2 regions of the Mesorhizobium sp. M1312 genome follow, and region 1 is predicted to be linked to the other one. Evidence: riboswitches for the same ligand, from Rfam matches in the RefSeq annotation. Region 1 holds a riboswitch; the other holds the start of a gene.
What was found. Region 1 has a riboswitch for S-adenosylmethionine ahead of NKH36_RS10645 (O-succinylhomoserine sulfhydrylase). Riboswitches for the same ligand answer to the same signal wherever they lie in the genome.

Region 1 (10,716 bases):
AACGGCACCATGGCGGTGGCGCCCGGTGCGGCGCTTCTGTCGCCCGCCTTCGCCCAGGATGCCGGCGAGGAGCCGGAAGTCGCCGGCATCTATGTCATCGGCGACGACGGCGCCCCGTTCCGCGTCGGCTTCACGCTGTCAAACGAGTTTTCCGACCATGTCACCGAGCGCGTGAACTATCTCTTCCTCGCGCATTCCAAGCTGCGCAACGCTTCGTTCGGGCCGGAGATCCTGATCGGCGAACTCCCGTCCGACGTCCGGGGCTCCTCGCGCATCATCCGCGACGGCAAGCTGCTATGGGAAAAGCCATTCCTGTCGGGCGAGGCGAACATGTCGCACACCATTGCCAATCTCGAACATCACCACTTCAAATACTCGGCCTTCCGCCAGCCGGGCGACGTTCATGTGCACATGTTCGGCACGGCAACACTGTCCTTCGCCGACGGCATCAGGACCGAAGCCGGCGACGTCTTCGAGATCGAGGCCAAGGATTTCGGCCTGCCGCTGCGCAACCCGCTTGAGATCGAGCAACCGGTGACGGTGGCGGTGAAGGCGCTTTGAACGGGTTACAACAGCTCGATCTCCCCACAACGGGGAGATCGGCAGCTTAGACCTCAATAAATATCGAAGTCGAAATATTTGGCCTGGATCTTCTTGTAGGTGCCGTCGGCGACAATCGCATCGATCGCGGCGTTGAGCTTTTCGCGCAGCGCATTGTCTTCCTTGCGCACGGCGATACCGGCTTCGGTTTCAGTGCTCTTGACGTCGCCGACCATCTTGCAGCAGCCGTCGCTCGACTTCTTCATCCAGTCCATCAGCACGAATTTGTCTGAAAGGACGGCGTCTAGACGGCCGTTCATCAGGTCGGCGACCGCCTCCTCCTGGGTCGGATAGAGCTTCGCCTCGGCGCCGGCCTTGCTATAGACGTCCTGGGCATAGTCGGCCTGGGTGGTCGAAGCCTGGGCGCCGACTGTCTTGCCGGCGAGTGCGGCGGGTTCGGTCGAGGCAATATCGCTGTCCTTCAAGGCCACCAGCGAAAGCGGCGTCGTATAGTATTTGTTGGTGAAAGAGACCTGCTTCTTGCGCTCCTCGGTAATGCTCATGGATGCGATGACGGCGTCGAACTTTCTGGCCTGAAGCGCCGGGATCATGCCGTCCCAGTCCTGCGTGACAAGTTCGCATTCGACCTTCATCTGAGCGCAAAGCGCATTGGCGATGTCGATGTCGAAGCCGACGAGCTTGCCATCCGCGGTGATGGTGTTGAACGGCGGATAGGCGCCTTCCGTGGCGATCTTCAACTTTTCCTGTGCTTGCGCCGACAAGGACCCGGCTGATATCACCAGCATGGCGGCTGTTGCTGCCGATGCGATCCATCTTGAAATCTGCACTTTTTTGTTCCCTTGGTTCAGAGCCACGCTGACGGCTGGGCACAGCCAAGCACGACGCGCAGGGTTCAGGCAAGCGCGGTCTGATCGTGATAGGCGATCAGCGCGCGGCGCGGAAATGCTTGGACAGTTTCAGGCCCTGTGCCTGATAGTTCGAGCCGAGATCTGTGCCGTAGAGCGCCTGCGGCCGCTTCAGCATGTGCTCGTAGACCAGCCGTCCGACGATCTGGCCGTGGTCGAGGATGAACGGCACTTCGTGGCTGCGCACTTCGAGCACCGCCCGGCTGCCGGTGCCGCCAGCCGCCGAATGGCCGAAGCCCGGATCAAAAAAACCGGCATAGTGGACACGGAACTCGCCGACCAGCGGATCGAATGGCGTCATTTCGGCGGCATAGAGCGGCGGCACATGCACCGCCTCCTGGCTGACGAGGATGTAGAATTCGTCGGGATCAAGCACCAATTCGCCGGCACCGCTCTTGTAGAGCGGCTCCCAAAAATCAACGACGTCCTGTGCGGCGCGCTTGTCGACATCGACCAGGCCGGTGTGGTGCTTGCCGCGGTAGCCGACCAGCCCGTCCTTGTCGCCATCGAGGTCGATCGACAGCGCGATGCCGCCGCCCGAAATATTCGGTGGCTCGGTGGCGACGAGCGTCTCGGCACGGTGCAATTCGTGCAGCTCGCTTTCCGACAAAAGCGCATTGCCGGTGCGGAACCTGATCTGCGACAGCCGCGAGCCGGCGCGGACGACGATTGGAAAGGTGCGCGGGCTGACTTCCAGATAGAGCGGGCCGTTGTAGCCGGCAGCGATCTTGTCGAACTCGTGGCCGCGATCGGTCATCACGCGGGTGAAGATGTCGAGCCGCCCGGTCGAGCTCTTTGGATTAGCCGAGGCGGAAATGTTTGCCGGAAGCGCCAGGCTCTCGAACAGCGGCACGATGTAGACGCAGCCCGTTTCCAGCACCGCACCATCGGCGAGATTGATTTCGTGCAGCTTCAGGCGGTCGAGTTTTTCGGCGACCCTGTGGTTCGGGCCGGGCAGGAACGAGGCGCGCACGCGCCAGGCCTTGTCGCCAAGCCTGAGGTCGAGGCTGGCCGGCTGGACCTGGTCGGCATCAAGCGCGCGCGGCGACTTCAGCGCGCCCGACTGGAACAGCGCGGAAATATCCTGATCGGGAAGAATGCCTGTCTGCCGCAAAGTCTGGCTCCGCTCGAAGGCCGGGCGTGGTCTCGTTTTGTCGCAGGTTCCTGCCGCGGAACCCGCTGGTACAAACCTCTTAATCATGCCGGCAATTGACGCAAGCGCGGTGCGGGTCTAAAGGGTCGTTATCCCGTGGTGATTTGGCCGGTCGGCTTGCAGCCACGTTAAACAAGTCGCTAAAGGACCGTCGGGCCGAAAGGCCGTATGGACCGGTTGCGACTTTCGCGGCCGGTTTTTTTGTGTTTGGACCTTTTTGGTGTTTGGAACAAGGTAATGACGAGCAACAAGCGCAACTGGAAGCCTCAGACCGCACTCGTGCATGCGGGAACGCTGCGTTCCGGCTTCGGCGAGACCTCCGAGGCGATGTATCTCACGCAAGGCTATGTCTATGACACGGCGCAGGCGGCGGAAGCCCGCTTCAAGGGCGAGGAACCGGGCTTCATCTATTCGCGCTATGCCAATCCGACGGTCGACATGTTCGAGAAGCGCATGTGTGCGCTGGAAGGCGCCGAAGATGCCCGCGCCACCGCATCCGGCATGGCGGCGGTGACGGCGGCGTTGCTGTGCAGTGCCCGGGCGGGCGACCATATCGTGGCGGCGCGCGCGCTGTTCGGCTCCTGCCGCTGGGTGGTCGAAACGCTGGCGCCGAAATACGGCATCGAGGCGACGCTGGTCGACGGCACCGAAATCGCCAATTGGGAAAAGGCGGTCAAGCCCAACACAAAGCTGTTCTTCCTTGAAAGCCCGACCAATCCGACGCTGGAAGTCGTCGACATCGCAGCCGTTGCCTCGCTTGCCAATTCGATCGGCGCGCGGCTGATCGTCGACAACGTCTTTGCCACGCCCTTGCAGCAGAAGCCGTTGCAGCTCGGCGCCCATATCGTCGTCTATTCGGCGACCAAGCACATCGACGGCCAGGGGCGCTGCCTCGGCGGCGTCATCCTGTCGGACAAGAAGTGGATCGACGAGAACCTGCACGATTATTTCCGCCACACCGGTCCCAGCCTGTCGCCGTTCAATGCCTGGACGCTGCTGAAGGGCCTGGAAACGCTGCCGCTGCGCGTGCGCCAGCAAACGGAAAGTGCCGGCCGGATCGCGGACTTCCTCGCCGAGCAGCCGGAGATCGCCCGCGTCATCTATCCCGGCCGAGCCGATCACCCGCAGGCGGCGGTCGTCAAGAAGCAGATGTCGGGCGGCTCGACGCTGATTTGCCTTGACGTCAAGGGCGGCAAACAGACGGCCTTCGCCTTCCAGAACGCGCTCGATATCGTGCTGATCTCCAACAATCTCGGCGATGCCAAGAGCCTGATCACCCATCCGGCGACGACGACACACAAAAATCTGAGCGATGAGGCGCGCGCCGAACTCGGCATCGGGCCGGGCACGCTCAGGCTGTCTGTCGGCCTGGAGGACACCGACGACCTGCTCGAAGACATCGAGCAGGCCTTGAAAGCCGCCAGATAGGGATACGCGCTGAACGGCTTCGCTCGAATCGTCAAAGCAGGCGCTGTCAGGCGCCCGACGGGGTCTCTTCCAATTCCGCAACGGCGCTGGTGTGGATGGTCATGGTGTTGCCGCGCCAGTCGATGGCACCGCTGAGCCAGCCGCGCACCCAGATGGCGGGAAGCATCACGTCCCGCGCAACCATCGCCGGGATAATGCGCAGCGACAGGTGCCAGCCCTTGGCCGAGGCGAGAGCGCATTCCGGAAGATAGGCGACTACCAGCACGGCAACGGCGGTTGCCGACAGGCTGAAGCCGGCGCCTGCCGCAGCAACCAGCGCAAGCGCCAGCGGCACCGCCGCGCCAACCAGTATTTCGGGCGCAAAGAACAGGGGGAAGGTGACGCGGCGCAGGCATGCCCAGCGGGCTTGGCGCGACCAGATTTCGCCAAATGTGCGCAAACCGAGCGGCTGCTCGAAAGGCGAGGCGACGAGATTGACGCGCAGTCCGAGCCCGTTGACTAGCTTGGTCGCAGCGGCATCCTCGGCAATCTCGGCAGCAAGCGCACGGATGCCGCCATTGGCGTCGAGCAATGGCTTGTTCCACAGCATGCTCTTGCCCTGGGCAAAACCGAGGCCGAGCGCCTCGCCGGTATATTGCCAGCGCGCCTGCAGCGTGTTGAGGAAAGCGCATTCGACCTCCGCCCAGAACCCGTCCGGCCGCGAGCCGATTGGCGTCGAGCAGACAAGGCCAGTGTCCTGCCGCCATGCCGCCATCAGATGCTGGACATAGTCCCTCGGCATCAGGACGTTGGAATCGGCAAGGATGACCCAGTGGTGGCGCGCGGCCTCCCAGCCCTTCACGCAATTGTTGAGTTTCGGATTGCCGCTGATGCGATCGTCGCCGACGAGCAGCCGGGCCGGCACGGCCGGAAAGCGGGCGATCGCATCGGTAATCGGCCCGACCACCGGGTCGTCGGCATGGGCGACGCAGAAGATGAGCTCGTAGCACGGCCAGTCGAGAGAGAAGGCGCGCTCGAGCGTTTCCTCGGCAAACGGCTCAACGCCGCGCGACGGCACGATGATCGACACCGGCGGCGCCTTGCCGGCTGGCGGCGCCATCCTGCCAGGCCGCTTCAGCTTCAACGAAGCGAGCAGGATGCTGGTGAGATTGACAAGAAGCAGAGCTGTGGAAAGCAAGGCGCTTGTGACTGTCAATTCCATCCATATCGGGTCACTCCAGAAAAAACCGGCCGCATGGAAGCCGTTTTCAACAGTTCGACAGAATGCTGAGTCGCCCGGCCCTGCACACCATCATTGTCATGTGTCACTTAAATGACATTGTTCTTCGCCACCTGCGCGCAAAGGAGTCGGGCAATGACGGGAAGCACCCCGTTGACCAAACTGCGGAGAGCGTCGAATGTTCCGTCTGCATATTGTGGAGTAATTTATGTACAGCGCCGTCACGCGCAACATCGAAGTACAGGTCAGGCCGTTCTATCTGGAAGATCGCTCCGACCCGTCGGAGAACCGCTATGTCTGGGGCTACCAAGTGACCATCGACAACCAGTCAGATGAATTGGTGCAGCTTCTGTCACGCTATTGGCACATCACCGACGGCACCGGCCGGGTCGAGGAGGTGCGCGGCGCCGGCGTTGTCGGCGACCAGCCCGAACTCAACCCCGGCGACAGTTATCAATATACGTCTGGGTGCCCGCTCTCGACGCCGTCCGGCATCATGGTCGGCCACTACACGATGCGCAACAAGCGGGGCGAGACGTTCGACGTCGCCATCCCCGCCTTCTCGCTCGACCTGCCGGGCACGCGGCGCACCGTCAACTGACGCTCACCTGGGTTCCTCTCCCCACTCCGTGGGACGAGGAACCCAAGTTCTGCGAAGGCACCGTACTCCGCGTTTGGCGATTCCTTCTTCCATTGGAAGAATGCCAGCGGGCAGATAGGCAGCACTGACGCTCGTTATTGAGCCGCGGCAAACTCCGCCGGGTCGAAGTCATACTGCTTCGAGCAGAATTCGCAGGCGACGTGAATGCCGCCATCCTCGGTACTGTCCCTGATCTCGTCGGCGGAGAAGCCTTCGAGAATGCCGCGGATCTTCTCCCTGGAGCATGAGCACTGGTCGGCTACCGGTACGCCGCCGAAGACGCGGACGCCGTGCTCGTGGAACAGTCGGTAAAGCAACCGCTCGGCGCCGATTGTCGGGTCGATCAGTTCCGTCGGCTCGATGGTGCCAAACAACGCCAGCAGTTCCTGCCAGGAATTGTCGGCCGGATCATGGATCTCCTCCCGCGGATCGCCGTCGCCGCCCGGAAGGTCGGGCACGCGCATGCGGTCCGGCGATTGCGGCAGGAACTGCGCCAAGATGCCACCGGCGCGCCATTGCTCGCGGGCACCGCCGACGCCGGGCGTCAAAAGCTTGGCCACCGAAAGTTTGAGATCGGTCGGGATCTGTTCCGACTGGCGGAAATAGGTGCGCGCGGCCTCCTCCAGCGTCTCGCCGTCGAGCTGGACGATGCCCTGATAGCGCTGCGTGTGGGCGCCCTGGTCGATGGTCAGCGCCAGGACGCCGCTGCCGAGCAGCGTCTGCTGCGACGTCTCGCCGGCAGATGCCAGTGCCTCCAGCCGGTCGGCGTCGAAGCGCGCGTAGGCGCGCAGCGCCTGCGGCGTGGAAAAATCCGCCACCAGCATGTCGACCGGTCCGTCCGTGCGGGTCTGCAGGATGAACTTGCCTTCGAACTTGAGCGAGGTGCCGAGCAGCACCGTCAGCACGCAGGCTTCCGCCAGCAGGCGCGCGACCGGCTCGGGGTAGTCATGACGGCTGAGGATCGCGTCGAGCATCGGCCCGAGTTGGACGGTGCGGCCGCGCACGTCGAGCGGGCCGACCTCGAAGGGCACGACATGATCGTCGCCGGCGTAGCCGAATTCGCCGAGTTTGGGTTGTTGTTCAGCCAATTGATGAGTTTCCAACATGACAAAGCTCCAGGGCGCGGCCATGCCGCCCTCCGGGGCGCATGCGTCGAAACGCGCTCGATTTGCGTGATGCGCCTGAGATAGGCACCACGCAGTGCCGGATCAAGGCGGCCCGGATCAAGCGCCCAAACACCAGGCCAAAACCGCCTTCTGGGCGTGGAGCCGGTTCTCGGCCTCGTCGAACACTACCGAATGCGGCCCGTCGATGACTTCGTCGGTGACCTCCTCGCCGCGATGCGCCGGCAGGCAGTGCATGAACAATGCGTCAGGCTTTGCCTTCGCCATCAGCGCCGCATTGACCTGGTAGGGTGAGAAGACATTGTGACCGCGAGCACGGTGCTCCTGGCCCATCGACACCCAGCAGTCGGTGACGACGCAGTCGGCCCCGTGGACCGCCTCCTCGGGCGAGCGGGTGAAGTGCAACTTGCCGCCATGCGCCGTCGACCAATCGACATGCTTCTGTGCCGGCTCGCTGCCTTCCGGCACGGCGACGTTGAGATTGAAGCGGAACCGCGCCGAGGCCTCCAGCAGCGAATGCAGCACGTTGTTGCCGTCGCCGGTCCAGGCGATGGTCTTGCCGGCGACCGGACCGCGATGCTCCTCGAAGGTCATGATGTCGGCCATCAGCTGGCAGGGGTGGGTGTCGTCGGTCAGCCCGTTGATGACGGGAACGGTGGCGTTCTCGGTTAGCTCCAGCAGCCGGTCATGCGATGTGGTTCGGATCATGATCGCATCGACATAGCGCGACAGCACCTTGGCCGTGTCGGCAATGGTTTCGGAGCGGCCGAGCTGCATCTCCGTGCCGGTCAGCATGATGGTTTCGCCGCCGAGCTGGCGCATGCCGACGTCGAAGGACACGCGCGTGCGCGTCGACGGCTTGTCGAAGATCATCGCCAGCACTTTGCCTTCGAGCGGTTTTGTCCGCTCGCCAGCCTTGAGCCTTGCCTTTCGCACCACGGCATCGTCCAGCATGAAGCGCAGATCGCCCTCGGAAACGGCGGAAAGATCGGTGAAATGGCGAAGGCTCATTTGGGGTCTTTCGACTGTTACTTCGCGGCAGCCGCGGCGATGGCATCGGCCAGGCCCCGAGCGCCGGCACGGATGCGATCGAGCGCCTCATGGATCTCGGCGTCGGTGACGGTGAGCGGCGGCAGCAGGCGAAGGACGTTGTCGCCGGCCGGAACCGCCAGCAGATGCTGGTCGCGCAACGCCAAATTCACCTTGGTGTTGGGTGCGGCGCATTTCAGGCCGAGCATCAGGCCGGTGCCCCTGATGTCTTCGATGATATCAGGAAATTCGTCGGCGACACCCGCCAGCCCCTGCTTCAGCAGCAACGCCTTGCGCTGGACATCCTCCAGGAAGCCGTCTTCCAGCACTACGTCGAGCACGGCGTTGCCGACCGCCATCGCCAGCGGATTGCCGCCGAAAGTGGTGCCGTGCACGCCGGCGGTCATGCCGACGGCCGCCTCGTCGGTGGCGAGGCAGGCGCCTACCGGGAAGCCGCCGCCGATGCCCTTGGCGACCGCCATGATGTCCGGCGTGACACCAGCCCACTCATGCGCGAACAGCTTTCCGGTGCGGCCGATGCCGCACTGGACCTCGTCGAAGATCAGGAGCAGGCCATGCTGCTCGCAGAGCTGCCTCAGCCGCTTCAGCGACTGCGTCGGCACCGGGCGGATACCGCCCTCGCCCTGCACCGGCTCGATCAGGATCGCGGCGGTCTCTGATGTGATCGCCTTTTCGGCGGCGTCGATGTCGTCGAAGCCGACCTGGTCGAAACCTTCGACCTTGGGGCCGAAGCCTTCCAGGTACTTATACTGGCCGCCGGCGGCGATGGTCGCCAGCGTGCGGCCATGAAAGGCGCCTTCGAAGGTGATGATGCGAAAGCGCTCGGGATGGTCCTTGACGAAATGGTAGCGCCGCGCCGTCTTGATCGCGCATTCCAGCGCCTCGGCGCCGGAATTGGTGAAGAACACCTTGTCGGCGAAGGTAGCATCGGCCAACCGCTCGCCCAGACGGCTCTGCCCCGGTATCTCGTAGAGGTTGGAGACATGCCAGAGCTTGGCCGCCTGCTCGGTGAGTGCCGAGACCAGAAGCGGATGGCTGTGGCCCAGCGAATTCACGGCAACGCCGCCGCCAAAATCGAGATATCGCTCGCCCTTGTCGGTGACCAGCCAAGTGCCTTCCCCATGGTCGAAGGCCAGGGGTGCGCGGGTAAAGGTCTCGAAAAGCGCCGAACCGCTCATTATATGCGTCTCCGGAACCGGAAAATCAAAAAGCCGCCAAAGCGGCGGCCTTTGCGGCTTATCGTGTTTTTCGGCCATGAAGTCAACGAAAACGTCGCGCAAGGACGCGCGGCAAGCTCTCCAGCGAGACGCCGGCTCATCAGCGACCGGGCAAGTTGGGGAAAACCGAAAAAACCGATTCGTGTTGGCCCTCGGACTCTTGTCACCGAGTCAGCGCATAAGGTAATTGTAGTCGAGAAATAACTAGATTTCGTGCGGCGGACCTAATCACCCGATATATGTGGTGTCTGCCCGGCGGAAGCCGGATCGTGGAAGGATTCCGATCGCCGCACATTTCAGCAGGAGCGCGGTCTCATGAATTGGACTGACGAGCGGGTCGAACTTCTTAGAAAATTGTGGTCGGAGGGACTGAGCGCCAGCCAGATCGCCGCACAGCTCGGGGGCGTCAGCCGCAATGCGGTCATCGGCAAGGTGCACCGGCTGAAACTGTCGGGCCGCGGACGCTCGACCGCCACGCCGGCACGCCAGAAGAAGAGCGTGCAGGGTTTAAGCGTCCAGAAATCGGTGTCGCGGGCGGCAAGCACTGCGCGGCATATCACCACGTCGATCGGCGCGACCGCGCTGCAGGCGCAATTCGACGCCGTACCGGTGGCGCGTCATTACGTCCGTCCGGTCGAGAACGTCGTCGTGCCGATCTCGCGGCATCTGCAACTCGTCGAGTTGACCGAACGGACATGCAAATGGCCGAATGGTGACCCGCTTTCGGAAGAGTTCCATTTCTGCGGCAACGACGCGGCCGAAACCGGACCCTATTGCAAGTACCACGCCCGCATTGCGTTCCAGCCCGCTTCGGAGCGGCGGCGCAGTAGGTAGGGAGGGGAGTAGGGCAGTACGGCAGTATGTGGTGAACTGCAAAAGACTGCGCTTGTGGGGCGCCATCTTTACCTACTGCCCTACTCCCCTACTCCTCACAGCCAGCCGCTCTTGCGGAAACGCCAGTAGAGGACCGAGCAGACCAAAATAATCGCTCCCAGAACGACCGGGTAGCCATATTCCATCCTAAGTTCCGGCATGTCGTTGAAGTTCATGCCGTAGATGCCTGCGAGCGCCGTCGGCACCGCCAGGATTGCAGCCCATGAGGCGAGCTTCTTGGTGATCGCCGTTTCCTGGCTCTGGCCAACCAGGAGGCTCGCCTCGAACGCAAATGCGAGCACCTCCCGCAAGCTGTCGATCTTCTCCTGGACGGTGCGGATGTGGTCGGTGACGTCGCGGAACAGCGGGTGCATAGCCGCATGGATTTGTGGCAGGTCCGCGCTGGTCAGCCGGCGGCAGACCTCCACCAGCGGCAGCGCGGCATTGCGTAGGCGCAAGAGATCGCGGCGCAGCATGTAGAGCCGCTCTATGTCGGAGCCGGTCATCGGCTTCAGCAGAACCCTGTCCTCGATCGCCTCGACCTCG
Region 2 (10,716 bases), on a different contig from region 1:
ATGGCGTCTCTCCACTTGAGCGGTTCGTCGTTTCACGGAAACGCCGAACCGCTTTGTCTCTTTGTTTTTGCGCAATTCCCTAGGGAAAGTGCTACGCGCTTTTCCCGGGAAAACCGTTTCACACTTTTCTTGGAATTGCTCTAGAGCGCCGCACGTCCAGTTGGACGCACAAAGGACGCTCTAACACTTTTTATCTGCTGCATCGTGCTTTCCGAAATCGAAATCGATGCAGTAGTCGCCGCAGACATAGGGCGCTTGCCCACGGATGTCATCCGCCTTTGTAGAACTTGGCGCCTTTGTAGAACTTGGCGCCTTTGTTGAACTTGGACAGCATCGAAGATACCGTCCCGCGCATGCATTCCGATATCGTCGACATTCGCTCCTTCTATTCGACCACGCTCGGGCGCTTGGCCGAACGCTCGATCACTATGGCGTTGTCCTCGATTTGGGCTGTCGTGCCCAATGAGCGGCTGGTCGGCCTCGGTTACACCTTGCCGTGGCTGGAGCGATTCGGCACCGACGCGGAGCGTGTCTTTGCCTTCATGCCGGCGACGCAAGGCGCGGTGGTCTGGCCGGCTACGGGGCCGACCGCGACCGCACTGGTCTTCGACGAGGAATTGCCGCTGGTCGATGCCTCCATCGATCGCATGCTGCTCGTCCATTCGCTCGAACATGCCGAGAACCCTCGCGAGACGCTGAACGAAATCTGGCGGGTGCTGTCGCCTGCCGGCCGCGTCGTCATCGTCGTGCCCAACCGGCGCGGTGTCTGGGCCCGTTTCGAGCATACGCCTTTCGGCAGCGGCCGGCCTTTCTCGCGCGGCCAGCTCACCGAATTGCTGCGCGAAGCGAATTTCACGCCCGCGGCGTGGTCCGATGCCCTGTTCTTCCCGCCGTCGCGGCGACGCTTCATGATGCAGTTCCACAATGTGCTGGAGCGCGCCGGCCGCAGGTTCTGGCCGATCTTTTCCGGCGTCATAGTGGTCGAGGCGCAGAAGCGGCTCTATCAGGGCGTGCCAGTTGTCCAGCGCGCCTCTCGCCGCGTCTTCGTGCCGGTATTCTCGCCGCACGGCGCCACAAGGCTCGGCCGGATATCGCCGACCGGGAAGGCGACATCGCCGATCCGTCGATGACATGTTCGTGATCGGAATCTCACCTATCTGTCGAGAGCGGGTTTGGTACCCGGTTGAGTCGACTTGTTCATCGGTTTCAGCACCGCTTCCGAATTCAAGGACTTCACCATGGCTGATTATCCGGATGTCGAAGGCAGCGCCAAGCCGGCTGCCGCGTCGATCGAGGCCAGCAGCCTGCGCGACCAATTGGCGACGATCAAGCAGGCGCTGGCGACCTCGCCGATCCGCAAACACCTGCTCTGGGCCTGCGTCGGCATAGTCGCCGTCATTGTGGCAACCTCGATCGGGCAGGTTCTGCTCAATCGCTGGAACGAGCCCTTCTATGACGCGCTGGCTCGGCGCGACATGCAGGGTTTCCTGCACCAGCTTCTGGTCTTTGCCGCCATCGCCGGCGGGCTTTTGGTGCTAAATATCGGCCAGACCTGGCTCGACCAGATGATCCGGCTGAAGCTGCGTGAGGCGTTGACCCTCGATCTGATCGGTGAATGGATGCGGCCGGCGCGCGCCTTCCGGCTCGCCAACGCCGGCGCCATCGGCGTCAACCCTGACCAGCGGCTGCAGCAGGATGCCGGACACCTCTCCGACCTTTCCACCGGTCTCGGCATAGGGCTGTTGCAGTCGTTCATTCTGCTTGTTTCGTTCGTCGGCGTCTTATGGTCGCTGTCATCGGGCTTCGTCTTCCATATCGGCGGCTATTCGCTGGCCATTCCGGGCTACATGGTGTGGGCCGCGATCCTCTATGCCGGCACCGCCTCCTGGCTGAGCTGGCTGGTCGGACGGCCGCTCATCCGCTTCAACAGCGACCGCTATACGCGTGAGGCGGAGCTGCGCTCCTCGGTGGTCCGCGTCAACGAGAATGTCGATGCCATCGCGCTTGCGCATGGCGAGGCCGACGCCAGGCGACGGCTCGAGTTCGACCTCGGCACGGTGCTGGGCGCGATGCGGCGCATCTACAGCGCCCAGATCAATCTTTCCTGGGTGACGGACACCTATGGCTGGATCACCGTCGTCGCGCCGATCCTCGTCGCCTCGCCGGTCTATTTCGCCGGCGATATCAGCTTCGGCGGGCTGATGATGGCTGTTGGCGCCTTCAACCAGGTGCATGCCTCGTTGCGCTGGTTCATCAACAATATCGGCGGCATCGCCGATTGGCGCGCCACGCTGATGCGCGTCGCCGATTTCCGCATCGCGCTCGGTGAAACGGATGTGCTGCACGACACCGAAGAACGCATCATGATCGGCGAAAATCCGTATGGCAGGCTGACATTCGAGAATCTCGAGGTTGCGTCGCGGGACGGATGTACGAAGCTCGCCGAACCCCATGTCGAAATCCGCGCCGGCGAGCGCGTCATGATCACCGGAGATCCGCGCGCCGGCAAGACGCTGTTCTTTCGCGCCATTGCCGGTCTGTGGCCGTGGGGAAGCGGGCGGATCGGCATGCCGGCCGGAGAGGTGCCCGCCTTCGTTCCCCGCAAGCCCTATTTCCCGCTCGGCACGCTGCGCGAGGTACTCAACCACGCCGATGCCGCGGTCAGCGACGCCGAGATCTCGGCGGTGCTTGCCGAGGTCGGTCTCGGGCGTCTGTCGTCCTCGCTCGACCGCTCGGCGCGCTGGGAGCGCGAATTGAGCGATGACGAGCAGCGCCTGCTTGCCTTTGCCCGACTGGTCTTGCGGCAGCCGAAATGGGTGATCATCGACGAGGCTTTGGACACGTTCGACGGCGCAACGCTGAGGCGGGTGCTGTCGATGCTGGAGGCGCGTCTCGCCGAGGCCGCGATCCTCAACATCGGCCGTGGCCAGCAGAACATTGAATTCTTTCCACGCTCATTGGCGATCGTGAAAGACGTCGAGCGGCCGGCTCTCAAGCCAGTCAGTGTCAGGGCCGGTGCGATCGAACCACCCCCGGCCGTCGCCGCAGCCTACCAAGAGACGTAGCCGACTATGCGCAGCCAAGCTTTATTTCGCCGTGATCGCGGCGAAAGATCGCCGGTATAGTTCGGAAGCCTGCGGCGTTGGAACGATGCTTGACGCGTTTAAAGCGCGTCCCGTTGAAGAGATTCATGCGACACGCTTTAAGCCTTTGTTTCTTTGCATGTCGCCACCCCAAAACCGCTGCGCACTTTTGGGCGACATGCATTAGCCTGCTTGCCTGCCTCGCCTGCGCCCAGGCAGCGCCACTGGCCACGCCCGCCGATACCATTGCAGTGGACGTCGAACTGGTGCTGGCGGTCGACATTTCGCACTCCATGGACGAAAAGGAATTCGCCCTGCAGCGCGCCGGCTACGTCGAGGCGCTGCGCCACCCCGACTTCATCAATGCGGTGCGTTCGGGCGTGACCGGCCGCATCGCGCTGGCCTATTTCGAATGGGCAGGCACCGTGCGCGACGATGCGGTCATTGCATGGCAGGTCATCGACAATGCTGAGAGCGCCAACGCTTTCGCCGACAAGATCGAGGCGCGCCCGTTCAGGAGCTTTCGCGGCACCTCGATTTCCGGTGCGCTCGCCTTCGGCGCCAAGCTTTTGGATGGAGCCGCTTTCGACGCGACGCGCAGCGTCATCGACATTTCAGGCGATGGCCCCAACAATACCGGGATGCCCGTCACCACGACACGCGACGCCGCGGTGGCAAAGGACATCATCGTCAACGGCCTGCCGATCCTGATCAGCCCGTCGCCCAGCTTCAGCCATCTCGATCAATATTATGCCGAGTGCGTTACCGGCGGGCCAGGCTCCTTCGTGCTCCCGGTCTATGCCGCTTCCGAATTCGTGACCGCCATACGCCGCAAGCTGGTCCTGGAGGTCAGCGGTGTTGCCGGTCCCGGCGCCGATCCCGGATCGATCCGGGTCGATGCGGCAGCACCGGTTGACTGTTTGCAAGGCGAGCGCGATCGGCGGTTTTTCTCCGATCCGTATTTTCCGGAACTTAATCGCTAGGTCTCCGGACTCTTGCCGGCCGCGCGCCATATGCGACGGCCGTTATCGCTTCAGCAGGAATACTGCTTGCTGGCCAAAGAAGTTCCAGAACCACCATGGCATCGAGAGGCCGATTTTCTGGCCATTGGCGTCGAGCGCGGTTGCCTTTTCCACCGTTGCGCCGAGCTCATCACAGAGATTGACGAAGTCGCGGATGGTGCAGAAATGGATGTTGGGCGTGTCGTACCAGGAATAGGGCAGGTCCTTGGTCACCGGCATCCGCCCTTGGAGGAACAGCGAAAGGCGCACCCGCCAGTGGCCGAAATTGGGGAAGGAGACGATGGCGTGCTTGCCGATCCTGAGCAATTCGTCGAGCACCAGCTTCGGGTTGCGGGTCGCCTGCAAGGTCTGCGACAGGACGACGAAATCAAAACCCTTGTCGGGATAGAATTTGAGATCCTTGTCGGCGTCGCCCTGGATGACGGACAGGCCGCGCGCCACGCATTCGTTGACGCCGCGCTGCGACAGTTCCATCCCGCGGCCGTCGACCTGCTTCGTCGCCTGCAGCAATTCGAGCAGCAGGCCATCGCCGGAGCCGACGTCCAGCACCCGTGACTGGGCCGGGATGAGATCGGCGACGACTTCGAGGTCGACGCGCTGGGCGTGGTTGACGCTCATGATCTCGCCTTTTGCTTGGCGCATGACTTTGATCCGAAAAGTCTGCAACTTTTCGGGGCCATGCGCTGCCTGGCACATGATCCCGGTCCGAAAAGTCTGCAACTTTTCGGGGTCATGCGCTGACGCCTGGCGCAAGATGCCGGTCCGGAACGTCTGCGCCTTTTCAGGATCATGCGCTGAGCCCCCTGGCGCGAGCCGCCGAGGCGATGAAGCCGTTGATGGCCGCGAACAGCTGCGGCTCGTCGAGCAGGAAGGCGTCGTGGCCGCGATCGGTCTCGATCTCGACGAAGGACACCGAGGCGCCGGCCGCGTTCAGCGCGTGAACGACCGAGCGGCTCTCCTCGGTCGGGAACAGCCAGTCACTGGTGAAGGAGACCAGGCAGAAACGGGTCCTGGTGCCGGCAAAGGCGTCGGCCAGCCGGCCGCCATGGTCGGCGGCGAGGTCGAAATAGTCCATCGCCCGGGTCATGTAGAGATAGGAGTTGGCGTCGAAGCGGTCGACGAAGGTCATGCCCTGATGGCGCAGATAGCTCTCGATCTGGAAGTCGGCATCGAAACCGAAGGTGAGCGCTTCACGGTCCTGCAGATTGCGGCCAAACTTCCGGTGCAGGGCCGCTTCCGACAGGTAAGTGATGTGAGCGGCCATGCGTGCCACGGCCAGCCCCTTTTCCGGGCGCTTGCCCTGCTCGAAATATTTGCCGCCATGCCAGTCCGGATCGGCCATCACCGCTTGCCGGCCGACCTCATGGAAGGCGATGTTCTGCGAGGAATGGCGCGCGCCAGTGGCGATCGGCAGCGCCGAGAAAACGCGCTCCGGATAGCTCGACGCCCATTGCAGCACCTGCATGCCGCCCATCGAGCCGCCGAGCACCGAGAATAGTTTTTCGATGCCGAAATGGTCGACCAGCATCAACTGCGCCCGCACCATGTCGCGGATGGTGATGATCGGCAGGTCGAGCCCGTAGGGCTTGCCGGTGGCGGGATTGGTCGAGGCGGGGCCGGTCGAGCCGAGGCAGCCGCCGATGACATTTGAGCAGATGACGAAGAAACGGCTGGTGTCGATGATCTTGCCGGGGCCGATCAGCACTTCCCACCAGCCTGGCTTGCCGGTCACTGGATTGGTGCTGGCGACATGCTGGTCGCCGGTCAGTGCATGGCAGACGAGGATGGCGTTGGAGCGGGCGTCGTTGAGCATGCCGTAAGTCTTGTAGGCGATCTGGAACGGTGACAGCAGCGTGCCGGCATCGAGCTTGAGCGGTTTGTCGGCACCGAAACGCAACACCGGGCTCGACGGCTCGTCGGCCTCGTTGTTGGTTCTTTTCGTGCGCAGCGCGACCATCGCATCCTCATACATTAACCCATCGCGCTTTTCCGAAAATCGGAACCGATTTTCGGGTCGATGCGATTGTCCGGCCGGCTACGGACAATAAAAAAACCGGCATTGCCTTCGCAAAGCCGGTTACAGGATGCAAACGGCCCTTTAGCGAGTTGTTTAACGTGGCTGCAAGCCGACCGGCCAAATCACCACGGGATTTCGCCTTTCTTCTAGGACCGGCGCGCCTCGGCGTCAACGGCCAGTCGCTTGCCGCCTCTCGACATTCCAGGCCACGGCTTGTATTTCCGCTGCGGCTTCTAGTGTGGCGAATCCGAAATTCGCATCGCGTTGGAGCAGCGCAGTGGGCGAATTTCGGATTCGCCACACTGACAAACCAATAAATTCTAGTGTGCTGGATTTGAAGTTCCTGAGCGCTGATGCCACCAAAATGGCAGGTACTTCAAATCCACCACACTAGGCGGAAGCGTTTTCGACGGATTTTTGCGATATGAACCAGGCATCGGATCAGGCACGTCCAACGCCCCGCGCGGGGATCATGGACATCGAAGCCTATGTGCCGGGCAAAAGCACGGCGCCGGCCGGCGTTGCCAAGGTCCACAAACTGTCGTCGAACGAGAACCCGCTCGGCCCCTCGCCGAAGGCGATAGAAGCCGCGCGCGACGTTGCGGCCAAACTCGACATATATCCCGACGGCACTGCCAGGCGCCTGCGGGAAGCGATCGCCGAGGTGCATGGCCTAAACCCAGCCAACATTATTTGTTCCAACGGTTCCGACGAGATTCTGGGCCTGCTTGCGCAGACCTATCTCGCGCCCGGCGATGAAGCTGTTATCACCGAACACGGCTTCATGGTCTACAAGATCTACATCCAGTCGGCAGGTGCTGTCCCGGTGTCGGTCAAGGAAACCAATGAGCGCGCCGACGTCGATGCGATCCTCGCCGCGGTGACGCCGCGTACCAGGATCATCTTCCTCGCCAATCCCAACAACCCGACCGGCACCTATTTGCCGTTCCAGGGCGTGCGCCGCCTGCATGCCGGCCTGCCTCGAAATGTGCTTCTGGTACTGGATGCAGCCTATGCCGAATATGTCCGCCGCAACGATTATGAAGCCGGCGTCGAACTGGTGGCCGGTGTGGAAAACGTGGTCATGACCCGCACCTTCTCCAAGCTCGGCCTCGGCGGCGCGCGGGTCGGCTGGATGTACGCACCGATGCATATCATCGATGCGATCAACCGCGTGCGGGGTCCCTTCAACGTCAACGCGACCGCGATCGAGGCCGGCATTGCCGCGATCCGCGACCGCGCCCATATCGAGCGCAGCGTGGCGCATAATGAAACCTGGCTGCGATGGGTGAGCGAGGAATTGACCAAGCTCGGACTGCGGGTGACGCCGAGCGTCGGCAATTTCGTCCTCATCCACTTTCCCGAGGACAAAAAGCACTCGGCGGCGGCTGCGGACGATTACCTCTCCGCGCGCGGCTATATATTGCGGCGCGTTTCCGGCTACGGCTTCCCCAATGCACTGCGCATGAGCATCGGCACCGAAGAGGCCAATCGCGGCGTTGTCGCCGCCCTCGCGACATTTCTGAAAAGCTAGAAAACCATGACATCACCGATGTTCGAAAAGATCGCGCTGGTCGGCATCGGCCTGATCGGCTCGTCGCTGGCCCGCGTAATCCATCGCGAAGGCCTTGCCCGCCACATCGCCATCTCGACGCGCAGCGAAACGACGCTGGCGCGGGCGAGGGAACTCGACCTCGGCTCCTCCTACGCGATGGATGCGAAAGATGCGGTCCGCGATGCCGACCTGGTTATCGTTTCGGTGCCGGTCGGCTCTTCGGGCGAGGTCGCCGAGGAAATCGCACCGGCGCTGAAGCAGGGCGCGATCCTCACCGATGTCGGCTCGACCAAGGCGTCGGTCATTGCGCAGATGCAGCCGCATGTGCCTGCCGGCGTGCATTTCATTCCCGGCCATCCACTGGCCGGCACTGAAAAATCGGGTCCGGACGCCGGCTTTGCCGAACTGTTCGAAAACCGCTGGTGCATCTTCACGCCGCTGCCCGGCACTGATCCGGCCGCATTGGAAAAGCTCTCGGAATTCTGGCGCCGCTGCGGCTCCAACATTGACACGATGGATCCCCAGCATCACGACATGACATTGGCCATCGTCTCGCATTTGCCGCACATCATCGCCTATAATATCGTCGGCACCGCCGACGACCTGGAGTCGGTGACCAAGTCCGAGGTGATCAAATATTCGGCCTCCGGCTTTCGCGACTTCACCCGTCTGGCCGCCTCCGACCCGACCATGTGGCGCGACGTTTGCCTGCACAACAAGGACGCCATCCTCGAAATGCTTGCGCGGTTCTCGGAAGATCTGGCCTCGCTGCAGCGGGCGATCCGCTGGGGCGACGGCGAAAAACTGTACGACCTGTTCACCCGCACCCGCGCCGTCCGCCGCTCGATCATCGAGGCCGGCCAGGACATCGATGTACCGGACTTTGGCCGGCAGGCAGTCGAGCACCCAGCCAAGCAGTAGCCTGTCTCGACCGCCCGGCCGTCAGTCCGCCGGCCAGTGAGCCGCCATCATCGCCAGCGTCTCGGCCCTGTCCGGCGCGCCCAGCCTGCCGCCGAAGCGCTGGCATTTGAGCGCGGCGGCGGCGCTGGCAAAGCGCAATATCCGTTCGATCGGCATGGCTTCCGCCAGTCCAACGGCAAAGGCGCCGTGAAACACGTCGCCGGCGGCAAGCGTATCCACTGCCTTGATCCTTGGCGCCGCGACATGGCGCACGGAACCCGCCGAGCGGTCGAACCACCAGCTTCCCGCCGCGCCGCCCGTCACCGCGACGAATGCATCGGTGCGCCTGGCCAGCGCTTCACAGGCCTCTTGCGGACCTTGCTCCTCGCCGCAGAGGATGAACGCCGCCGGCTCTGACGCGACGATGTGCGAGGCGAGCGGAAACAGCCATTCCAGCACGTCCCGTGGCGCGGTGTCGGCGTCCAGTATGGCCGGACGGCCGATTGCGCGCGCCGCCGTCAAAGCCAGAGCTGCCGCGCCTGGCCAGCGCACATCGACCAGGACGGCGTCGAATGCGGTGAGGTCCTGTGTGGGGAGCGCCTCGGGGTCGGCCTGGGCGAGCTTGTCATAGAAAGGAACGATGATGCGCTCGCCATGCGTGTCGACCAAGATGGCCGACAGTGCCGACCTCGCGCCGATGATGCGCCGGACAAAGCTGCAATCGACGCCCTCGGCCTCGATCCCGGCGACCAGCTGATCGCCGACGAGGTCGTCTCCCGCGCTCGCCCACAGCGATACGTCCGCGCCGAGGCGGCGTGCGGCGCAGGCCGCGCTCGAAGCCATGCCCGAGGCGATCTGGACGCCGTCGGACGCGATGAACTTGCCCTGGCGCACCGGAAGCGTGTCGACGCGAAGGATCGTATCGAGCGTCAGCGCGCCAACACTCAGGAGCTTCACCGGGCGGTTCATCCATCTTCCTGTTTGATCATGATCTTTTCCGAACTGGAGGTTCGCAATCACGGTCTAATCGACCGGCTTGATCCTGCCCAGCGGGATAAAACCGAGCGACGCCCTGCCCCTGACGATCCGCAGCGGCATCGACGGTTCGTTGCCAAGCAGCGCCAGCCCAGCAAAGCCTGTTTTGATCTGGCTCTTTTGCTCGGGAATGGCCTTGCCGAGGATTGCCGCCACGGCCTTGGGATCGCTGAGCTTGATCATCAGGTCGGCGTCGATCAGCCCGTCGGCATCGACCGAAACTGTTCCGGAAACGGTGACGTGCGCGGTCCCCGACGACAGATCGAGCTTGCCGATATCCACCGCCTGGCCGCGCAGGCTCTCTGTTTGTGTCTTGATCAGCGCCACGCCGTTCTTCAGCGTCACGTCGCCACTGCCGTCGAGCGGCGGCAACACGCGGCCATCGATCGCCGCTGGATCGATTTCGAGATTGGTGAAACTCCCGGCATAGTCGATGTCCTGGCCGTTCGGATGCAACTGTCCGGTCGCTGTCCCGGCGCTGAACAGCTCGACCGGGTCAGTGCCATCCGCCGGATCGGTCTGGGCTGACAGGCCCTCGGCCTCCAGCGAAACGCGCCGGGGCAGGGGCCAGGACAGTTTGACGTTCGCTCGCAGATTGTCCCAGTCGATCCACAGCGGCGCCATCCCAGGCAGGGAGGTCCTGAGCGGGCCCCGCAGGTCGGCGCCAGGCGACAGGATCTGGGTGATGTGCGTAGCCGCGTGGAGGCTGCCGAGCGAGGCGGCGACGTTCCTGGTGTCGTCCTGATAAGCCAGGCTGTCGCAGGAAACGGCGAAGCTCGAGGGATAGCCGCTCACCGTGAGATTCGCGCACTCCGCCTCGATGCCATTGCCCTCGAGCTCGGCCACCGCTTTGTCGGCTTCGCTCTTGACCTTGTCTGCCAGGTAGAACCAGCCGGCGCTGTAAAGGCCGAACAGCACGACGATGAAAGCGGCAAGCCAGAACAGCCGGCGGAGGAAATTCGGCGGACTCTCGTCACTTGACGTCATGCTACAGCTCTCGCTAGCGCGTGTTGCAGAGGGGACTGTCGTTTCCGGCAACATCAGGTAGACGGAGACGGATTGAAAAAACACCGATTCCAGTGCGGTGCTGCAACCAGGCTTGGC

Region 2: another riboswitch for S-adenosylmethionine. It lies ahead of metX (homoserine O-acetyltransferase MetX); the one in region 1 lies ahead of NKH36_RS10645 (O-succinylhomoserine sulfhydrylase).

What each region holds. Positions count from the first base shown of each region.
Region 1 is NZ_JAMYLQ010000006.1:221,449-232,164, forward strand. It holds gene araD1 (AraD1 family protein) at 1-561, shown strand, start outside; gene NKH36_RS10635 (ABC transporter substrate-binding protein) at 615-1,388, opposite strand; gene NKH36_RS10640 (2'-deoxycytidine 5'-triphosphate deaminase) at 1,486-2,580, opposite strand; SAM riboswitch at 2,706-2,783, shown strand; gene NKH36_RS10645 (O-succinylhomoserine sulfhydrylase) at 2,857-4,047, shown strand; gene NKH36_RS10650 (glycosyltransferase) at 4,094-5,248, opposite strand; gene apaG (Co2+/Mg2+ efflux facilitator ApaG/CorD) at 5,475-5,867, shown strand; gene NKH36_RS10660 (Hsp33 family molecular chaperone) at 6,002-7,036, opposite strand; gene argF (ornithine carbamoyltransferase) at 7,130-8,041, opposite strand; gene NKH36_RS10670 (aspartate aminotransferase family protein) at 8,059-9,258, opposite strand; gene NKH36_RS10675 (GcrA family cell cycle regulator) at 9,613-10,131, shown strand; gene NKH36_RS10680 (magnesium and cobalt transport protein CorA) at 10,227-10,716, opposite strand, start outside.
Region 2 is NZ_JAMYLQ010000021.1:54,261-64,976, forward strand. It holds gene gloB (hydroxyacylglutathione hydrolase) at 1-2, opposite strand, end outside; gene NKH36_RS22405 (class I SAM-dependent methyltransferase) at 354-1,130, shown strand; gene NKH36_RS22410 (ABC transporter ATP-binding protein/permease) at 1,239-3,065, shown strand; gene NKH36_RS22415 (DUF1194 domain-containing protein) at 3,266-4,066, shown strand; gene metW (methionine biosynthesis protein MetW) at 4,109-4,723, opposite strand; gene metX (homoserine O-acetyltransferase MetX) at 4,893-6,062, opposite strand; SAM riboswitch at 6,184-6,261, opposite strand; gene hisC (histidinol-phosphate transaminase) at 6,547-7,656, shown strand; gene NKH36_RS22435 (prephenate/arogenate dehydrogenase family protein) at 7,663-8,598, shown strand; gene NKH36_RS22440 (sugar kinase) at 8,620-9,546, opposite strand; gene NKH36_RS22445 (DUF2125 domain-containing protein) at 9,601-10,599, opposite strand.